2 regions of the Kitasatospora sp. NPDC057015 genome follow, and region 1 is predicted to be linked to the other one. Evidence: predicted binding sites of a transcription regulator. Region 1 holds the regulator's gene; the other holds the start of a gene.
The links. Region 1 encodes HrcA, which represses chaperone genes, less so after heat shock. Its sites were predicted from a motif close to TTNGCACTCNGNNNNNCNGAGTGCNAA; they were not measured.

Region 1 (4,413 bases):
GCCGCTCCACCTCGCCGAAGGCGCCGCCCTCGACGGCGGCGAAGCAGACGGAGCCGAGTCCGGTCGGCCGGAACCCGGCGGCGGCCTCCAGGGTGAGCGCCGCGGAGGGGACCCCGAACAGCTGGTCGAGGTCGGGCCGGACCGGCTTGCTCCGGCCGAACAGGGTGTCCAGGAATCCCACGGGGTCCCCTCCGGTCGCACGGCGTGTCGTCAGGTGCGGTGGTGGTGCGGGCGGGTCAGTGGTTGAGGTCGGTGGAGATCCTGGCGAGCTGCTCCAGCCGCTTCTCCAGCGACGGGTGGGTGGACAGCAGCTGGCTGGCGGTCTCCCGGGCGCTCAGCGCCGGGGCGAAGTAGAAGGCGTTGTAGGCCTGGGCCTGCCGCAGGTCCCTGGTGGGGATCGCGGCGATCTGGCCGGTCACCTTGGTCAGGGCGGAGGCCAGCGCGCTGGGCCGGCCGGTCAGCTGGGCGGCCGCCCGGTCGGCGGCCAGTTCGCGGTAGCGGGACAGCAGCCGGGTGAGCAGGAAGCTGATGACGTACACCACCATCGAGACCAGCGGGATGATCAGCATCGCGATGGCGGCGTTCTGGTCGTTGCTGTTGCGGTTGCCGCCCATCAGGCCGCCGTACATGGCCATCCGGGTCATCGCCCCGGCGAGGACGCCGAGGAACCCGGCCACCGTCATCACCGCGACGTCCCGGTGGGCGACGTGCGAGAGCTCGTGGGCGAGGACGCCCTCCAGTTCCTCCGGCTCCAGCCGGCGCAGCAGGCCGGTGGTGACGCAGACCACCGACTTCTCGGGTTTGCGGCCGGTGGCGAAGGCGTTCGGCATGTCGTTCTGGGAGACCGCGACCCTGGGTTTGGGCATGTCGGCGAGTGCGCAGAGCCGGTCGATGGTGCCGTGCAGCTGCGGAAACTGCTCGGGGGTGACCTCGTGGGCGCCCATCGCCCGTTCGGTGATCTTGTCGCTGAACCAGAACTGCGCCACGAACAGCCCGCCCGAGATCAGCACGATGATCGGCCAGGCCCCGCGGAACAGCGCGATGAGCACACCGGTGAAGCCCACGTACAGAAGACCGATCACGAACATCGTGGCGACCATCCGGCTGGTCAGTCCGCGGTCGGGGGTGAATCGGGTGTGCTGGCCTGAGGTCGACATCGCTGCTCCTCGCATTCGCCGGTTGCCTTCGATGCTGCCACCTGGCGGGGCGGGCGGCATCACCCCGCGCGGGGCGGTGCGTGCAGGATCACCACCGACGGGCCGTTCCTGCCGTCGGGCCCGGGCCTTACACTGGCAGGTACGGTTCTGGCACTCGACTGTCCTGAGTGCCAGAGGCCCGGAACTGGTGATCCACAGAGCGGCCCAGACCAAGTCATAACGGACAACGTGCGAAGACGGAGGTGCGTGCCCATGGCCAACGAGCGCAGGGCGGACGATCGCAAGTCCGACGGCAGGCACCTCGACGGCAGGCAGCTGGACGTGCGTCCGCTGGACGACCGCAAGCTCGCGGTGCTGCGTGCGATCGTCCAGGACTACGTGGGCACCGAGGAGCCGGTCGGCTCCAAGGCGCTGGTCGAGCGGCACAGCCTCGGGGTCTCCCCGGCGACCGTGCGCAACGACATGGCGGCCCTGGAGGAGGACGGCTACATCCAGCAGCCGCACACCAGCGCCGGCCGGATCCCCACCGACAAGGGCTACCGGCTCTTCGTCGACCGCCTCGCCGAGGTGAAGCCGATGACCGCGCCCGAGCGGCGTGCGATCCGGCACTTCCTGGACGGCGCGGTCGACCTGGACGACGTGGTGGCCCGTACGGTGCGGCTGCTCGCGCAGCTGACCCGGCAGGTCGCGGTGGTGCAGTACCCCTCGCTCTCCCGCTCGACCGTGCGGCACATCGAACTGGTCGCGCTGGCCCCGGCCAAGGTGATGCTCGTCCTGATCACCAACACCGGCCGGGTCGAGCAGCGGATGGTCGACTGCCCGGGCACGGTCGGCGAGACCGTCCTGGCGGACCTGCGGGCCCGGATCAACGCCCGGGCCGTCGGGCAGCGCCTGCCGGACGTCCCCGAGCTGCTGGAGGGCCTGCCGGCGGCCTTCGAGGCGCCCGACCGCCCGACCGTCACCACCGTGCTCGCCACCCTCTTCGAGGCCCTCGCCGAGCAGAACGAGGAGCGGATCATGCTGGCCGGCACGGCCAACCTGACCCGCTTCGGGCACGACTTCCCGCTCACCATCCGGCCGGTGCTGGAGGCGCTGGAGGAGCAGGTCGTCCTGCTCCGCCTGCTGGGCGAGACCGCCGACGCCGGGATGATGGTCCGAATCGGCCGGGAGAACGCGTACGAAGGGCTCAATTCCACCTCGGTGGTCTCGGTCGGTTACGGTTCGGGCGACGAGAGTGTGGCAAAGCTGGGAGTGATCGGTCCGACCCGGATGGACTACCCGGGCACAATGGGGGCGGTGCGTGCGGTGGCACGGTACGTGGGCCAGATCCTGGCCGAGTCGTAGAACAGCGCCGTTGGACCTCCAACGGTGACAACCAGTCGCAGCACTTCTAGAGGCGGAACAAGCGGAGCATTTGGTGGCCACGGACTACTACGCGGTACTCGGCGTCCGACGGGATGCGGGGCAGGACGAGATCAAGAAGGCGTTCCGGCGCCTCGCCCGTGAACTGCACCCGGACGTCAACCCGGACCCGAAGACGCAGGAGCGGTTCAAGGAGATCAACGCCGCCTACGAGGTGCTCTCGGACCCGGCCAAGCGCCAGGTCTACGACCTCGGCGGCGACCCCCTCTCCCCGAACGGCGGCGGCGCGGGCGGCTTCGGCGCCGGCGCGGCGGGCTTCGGCTTCTCCGACATCATGGACGCCTTCTTCGGCGCCGCCTCCGGCCAGCGCGGGCCACGCTCGCGCACCCGGCGCGGCCAGGACGCGATGATCCGGCTGGAGATCACCCTGGAGGAGGCCGCGTTCGGCACCACCAAGGAACTCCAGGTCGACACCGCCGTCACCTGCACCACCTGCTCCGGTGAGGGCGCCGCACCCGGCACCTCGGCGCAGACCTGTGACATGTGCCGGGGCAAGGGCGAGGTCTCGCAGGTCACCCGGTCCTTCCTGGGCCAGGTCATGACCTCGCGGCCGTGCCCGCAGTGCCAGGGTTTCGGCACCGTCGTGCCGACCCCGTGCCCGGAGTGCGCCGGCGACGGCCGGGTCCGGGCCCGCCGCACCCTCACGGTGAAGATCCCGGCCGGTGTGGACAACGGCACCCGGATCCAGCTGGCCGGCGAGGGCGAGGTCGGCCCCGGCGGCGGCCCGGCCGGCGACCTGTACGTCGAGATCGCCGAGACCGCCCACCCGACCTTCCAGCGGCGCGGGGACGACCTGCACTGCACGGTCACCATCCCGATGACGGCCGCCTCGCTCGGCACCCAGGTGCCGCTGCAGACCCTGGACGGGCTGGAGGAGGTCGACATCCGGCCCGGCACCCAGTCCGGACAGTCGATCCCGCTGCACGGCCGGGGCATCACCCACCTGCGCGGCGGCGGCCGGGGCGACTTGATAGTGCACGTCGAGGTGCAGACGCCCACCAAGCTCGACCCCGAGCAGGAGGAGCTGCTGCGCCGACTGGCGCTGCTGCGCGGCGAGGAGCGCCCTTCGGGGACCTTCGCGCCCGGCCAGCAGGGGCTGTTCTCGCGGCTGAAGGACGCCTTCAACGGCCGCTGAGCCGCCGAGCCGGCCCGGACACCGAGCACAGCAGCGGCCCGCGACCCCGTACATGGGGGCGCGGGCCGCTGTCACCCCGGCGTGAGCCGGCCTCTGTGCGCCCCCGGCGGCCGTGTACGCCACCCGGGTGCGTCGAGAGCCCCACGCGCCCACCGGCCCCCTGTCCGGTGCTCCCACCCCGCCCACCCACAGCCCACCCCGCACCCGCACCCGCACCCGCACACCAGCAGCGCAGCGCCAGCCCCGGAGGCAGACCCCGATGACCGCACCCGTGTTCGTCACCGACTCCGCGCGGCTCAGCGGCGCCGCCCCCGGCGCGGTGGTCCGCCTGGACGGTCCCGAGGGCCGGCACGCGGCCGCGGTCAAGCGGCTGGAGCCCGGGGAGGCGGTCACCCTCGCGGACGGCCTGGGCCTCGGCGTGGACGGCACGGTCGCGGCCGTGCACGGCAAGGACGCCGTCGACGTGACGGTCGGCGCGGTGCGCCGGGAGCCCGAGCCGTCCCCGCGGATCGTGGTTGTCCAGGCGCTCCCCAAGGGCGACCGCGGCGAACTCGCCGTCGAGACCATGACCGAGGTCGGCGTTGACGTGGTGATCCCGTGGCCGGCCTCGCGCTGCATCACCCAGTGGAAGGGCGAGCGCGGCGCCAAGGCGCTCGCCAAGTGGCGGGCCACCGCCCGCGAGGCGGGCAAGCAGTCGCG
Region 2 (4,413 bases), on a different contig from region 1:
GGGTAGGGAGTAGGGGCGCCGTCGGGGCGTCGGCGGGCGCTCTCGCACGACTCGGGGGAGCTGAGCCCCGGTGCTCGCAGGGCGGGGCTCAGCTCCGCGTCCGCCCGGGCGGGCCGGGCTGGGAGCAGGGGTAGCGGTCGACGGGCGGCAGGGGATGGGCAGCGGGCGATCGCGGTCACCGGCTGGTGCCGGCGGGGGCGGAGATGCCCTGTCGGGTCAGGCCCGGCTGACCAGGGCGTCGCGGATCTCGGTGAGCAGGGCCACCTCCTTGGCCTCCGCCTCGGTCTGGATCTCCTGCAGGGTCTTGCGCCGCGCCGCGAGCCTGTTCATGGGGACGATCAGGACGAAGTAGACGACGGCGGCGGTGATCACGAACTGCAGGACCGCGCTGAGCACCGACCCCCAGAGGATGAGGATGCCGCTGGTGACCTCGCCGGTCGCGCTGAGCTCGCACGGCCCCTTGAGGCAGGAACTGTAGGCGGCCAGGTCCTTGGCGCCGAAGGCGCCGACGATGGGGTTGATGACGCCCTTCACGAAGGCGTTGATGATGTTGGTGAACGCGGCGCCGATCACGACGGCGACGGCCAGTTCGACGACGTTGCCGCGGAGCAGGAATTCCTTGAAGCCCTTCATGTCGCGTGAACGACCGGACGCCGGATGAGTTACGGGTGAATTGTCCTGAATTCGGTGGTCGCAGCCATCCGAGGACCGTGGCCCCGGGCTGCGCCGGACCCGGGTCGTGCCTACGGCGCACCGCCGCCCGGTGTGCAGCGCGGGGCACCGGCGGGCTCGGGGGCACCCGGGGAGGTGGCGGAGGTGGCGGCGGGCGGCGGGGGCCCCGGCCGCAGGGGCCCGGCGGCCAGTGCGGTGGCAACGGCGAGGAGTCCGGCGGCCACGACCCCCGGCCGGTGCCGGACGGCCTGCTGGAGCCGGTGCCGGCCGCCTCCGCCGCGTCTGATCGGTGCGAAGGCCGGGACGGCACGCCGGGGCGGGACGGCGGACGTGGAGGCCGGCACGGTGCGTCGGGCCGCCGCCCGGTGCCCCGGGCCGCCGGGCGGATCCGAGGAGCGTCCGCCACCCGGGGGCGGCGGACCGATCCGGTCGCAGGCCGTCGCCGGCGGCGGTTGGGCACGGGAGGGCGGCCCGAGCGGCGTCCGGCCGCAGGCGGGAGCGGGGAGCCCGTGCTGGTCGCCGACGGGCGCGGCGAACGGAGTCCGACCGCAGGCGGGCGTGGGGAGTGCACTCTGGACGCCGACGGGCGCGGCGAACGGATGCCGGCCGCAGGTGGAGGACAGCAGGGGCCGGGTCGGACCGGTCATGACGGGCACCGCCTCGATTCGGGGAACGGGGGGCGTCGCCGGCCGGGCCCGCGGCCCGCGAGCTTCACCGTGCTCGCGGGCCGAGGGCCGGGGGCGACCTCGCCCGCTCAGCCTGCCTCCGCCCGCGTGTTCGTGGAATCCCCGGCCGTACCCCTGTGGACAACCCGGGGCTGTGGATAACTTCGTACACCCGTGAGGATGACGGGAGGCCGACGGCGAGGCTGCCGCTCCGGGCCGGGGACGCGCAAGGGCCCGGTCCCACCGCAACACGCGGTGGGGCCGGGCCCTCGAAAGTCGGTGTCCGCCCCGGGGCGGTACGTGATGCGCTGCCGGAGGCTCAGCTCGCCGAGGCGCTGCCGGTCGACTTGGCGGCGGCCGGGGCCGGGCTCGTCGAGGTGGCGGCGCCGCTGCCGGAGGAGGAACCGCCGGTCGAGGAGCCGCTGCCGGTCGAGGAGCCGCCGGACGACCCGGTGGCCGCACCGGCGCCCACCGAGCTGCTGGAGGACGAACGGCTGTCCGTCCGGTAGAAGCCAGAGCCCTTGAAGACCACGCCGACGGCCGAGAAGACCTTGCGGAGCCGCCCCTCGCAGCTGGGGCACGTGGTCAGCGCGTCGTCGGTGAACTTCTGCACCGCCTCCAGGCCGTTGCCGCACTCGGTGCACTGGTACTGGTACGTGGGCACTTGTCTTCCTCCTGCACTTCCCCCTGGCACTCTCGCCTGATGAGTGCTAACGACGGTCAATGATGCGGCATTCCGCCTGATCAGTCCAGCGCCGCAGGTGTGAGATACCACCGGCGGCGCGCCCGACCGCCCGAACGGGCGGGTACGGACGATCGCACGGTCGCACGCGGACGGCCTCGTCCGGTGGCTGCGGCGGCCCCCGGTTCAGCCCTTCGCGGCGCCCACCAGCCGTGCCCGGCCACCGCCGTGGGCGGCCGGGGTCCGGTCCGGCGCGGCGGCAGCCGCACTCTCGGAGGAGGCCCGGCCGACCGCCGCGGCGACGGCGCCCGCGGTGACCGCGGCGCCCGCCGTGCCGTCGCCGGCCGCGGTGGTCGGGCCGCCCGTCGCGGGGGCGACCAGCAGCCGTCGCAGGACGACCAGGGCGAGCAGCCCCAGGCCGGCGCCGGCCACCGGCACCAGGAATCCGGCGGAGGGTCCGTGGCCGTCGATCAGGCGGCCCGCGACCGTCGAGCCGGTGGCGAGGCCGAGGCCGATCGCACCGGTGAGCCAGGTGAAGGCCTCGGTCTTCGCGCCGTCCGGGACCAGCGTCTCGACCAGCGTGTAGCCGGTGATCAGGGTCGGCGCGATGGCCAGGCCGCAGACCAGCCCGGCGAGCGTGAGCGAGGTCAGGTCGGGCATCGCCCACAGCGTGGAGCAGCCCAGGACCAGCAGGGCGTAGCTGCCGAGCATCCGCCCGCGGGCCGAGCGGCGCCAGGCGACCATGCCGTAGAGCACGCCGGCCAGCATCGAGCCGCCGGCGAACACGCCGTACACCAGGCCGCTGGCGCCGGGGCGTCCGGCGGCCTCGGCGAAGGCGGTGACCGAGACCTGCATGGCACCGAACACGGTGCCGACGCCGAGGAACGCGCCGGCCAGCAGCCGGACGCCGGGGGAGGCGAGGGCGGAGACCCGCCGGGCGCCCGGAACCCGGGGGTGGCGGGCCGGTGCGGTGCCCCGCCGGGCGGCGAAGGCGAGCCCGCCGACGACGGTCAGTGCGGCCTCGGCCACCAGACCGGCGGCGGGCGTGACGCCGGTGGCGATGGCGGTGGCGAGCACCGGGCCGACCACGAAGGTGAACTCGTCCGTCACGGACTCGAAGGCGAAGGCGGTGTTGAGGGTGCCGGGCGAGGAGTCGGCCAGCCTGGCCACCCAGCGGGCCCGGACCATCGCGCCGATCTGCGGCACGCTGGCGCCGGCCGGGGCGGCGGCGAGGAGGAGCGCCCAGACCGGGGCGTGCCCGAGGGCCAGCGCGATCAGCGCGCCGACCGAGAGGGCGTGCACCAGGACGCTCGGGAGCAGTACGGCGGACTGGCCGTAGCGGTCGGCGAGCCGACCGGTCTGCGGGCCGACGAGGGCCTGGGCGACGGCGGAGACCGCCGCGACCACGCCGGCCGTGCCGTACGAGCCGTGGGTGTCGAGGACCAGCAGCACGATGCCCAGGCTGAGCATGGCGTAGGGCAGGCGGGCCGCGAAGGCGGGTACCAGGAACCCCCGGGCGCCCGGGGTGCGCAGCAGCGTTCCGTACCCGACGCGTGCGGGGGTTTTGTCGACCGTTCGGCGGGCCGTCACGGTCGGTCCTTCCTGCTGCCTGGTAGCGCAGCAGGGGTACGGGTGGCCCCGACGGCGCCGAGAGTCGTCCTCTCGCGCGTCGACCGGGGTAGATACCGGGCCCGGCGGTGGGTGCTGCGGGCCGCGGCCGCCGAGCGGTCGCGCCAACTCTGCTTCAGGCAGATGTTGCGGATGTGTCAGTCATCGTTCGCGTTGCTTATACGCGCGTAGACACGCGCTTTCCTCCACAGTACAGGCTCGCCGCCCCGTCGCCCTGTCGAATCGAGGTGAACACCTGGCGACAGGGCGGCATTCCAGGGGAGGCCGAGCACGTGGGGGGCGCCTGCCCGGCGCCCCGCGGCCCGTGACCCGGCCGCGGCCCGCCCTGCGGCCGCCGCCCCCGCCCCCGCTCCCGCTCCCGCGGGCCGTCGGTCGGAGCCCTATCGCCCGTTCAGCCAGCCGGCCAGCTTGCCGCCCTTGTCGACCGCCCGCAGCCGCTTCTCCGCGGCCTCGCCGACGGCGTCGGTGGTGACCACGAGCAGTTCGTCCCCGCCGCGCAGCACGGTGGCCTTGTCCGGCACGAAGCTCGCGCCCTCGCGGACCACCAGGGTCACCGCGGCCCCGGTGGGCAGGCGCAGCTCGCTCACCTCGACCCCGGACATCCGCGAGGTGGGCGAGAGCGTCACCGACAGCAGCTGGCCGTGCAGCTTCTCCAGCGGGGCGGACTCGATGCCGAGGTCCTGGCCCATCGCGCCCTCGGAGACCTTCAGCCACTTGGCCACCCAGGGCAGGGTGGGCCCCTGGATCAGGGTGAAGACCACCACC

Region 2: a site for HrcA is predicted at 2,025-2,051, ahead of ACFTWP_RS03630 (FmdB family zinc ribbon protein). Genes of this name have one in related genera too.

What each region holds. Positions count from the first base shown of each region.
Region 1 is NZ_JBHUSG010000019.1:4,018-8,430, reverse strand. Features, by position in the region: gene ACFTWP_RS19365 (hypothetical protein) at 1-181, opposite strand, end outside; gene htpX (zinc metalloprotease HtpX) at 237-1,157, opposite strand; gene hrcA (heat-inducible transcriptional repressor HrcA) at 1,410-2,501, shown strand; gene dnaJ (molecular chaperone DnaJ) at 2,575-3,714, shown strand; gene ACFTWP_RS19345 (16S rRNA (uracil(1498)-N(3))-methyltransferase) at 3,974-4,413, shown strand, end outside.
Region 2 is NZ_JBHUSG010000003.1:70,936-75,348, reverse strand. Features, by position in the region: gene mscL (large conductance mechanosensitive channel protein MscL) at 217-633, opposite strand; gene ACFTWP_RS03630 (FmdB family zinc ribbon protein) at 1,657-2,001, opposite strand; gene ACFTWP_RS03625 (MFS transporter) at 2,206-3,609, opposite strand; gene ACFTWP_RS03620 (potassium/proton antiporter) at 4,029-4,413, opposite strand, start outside.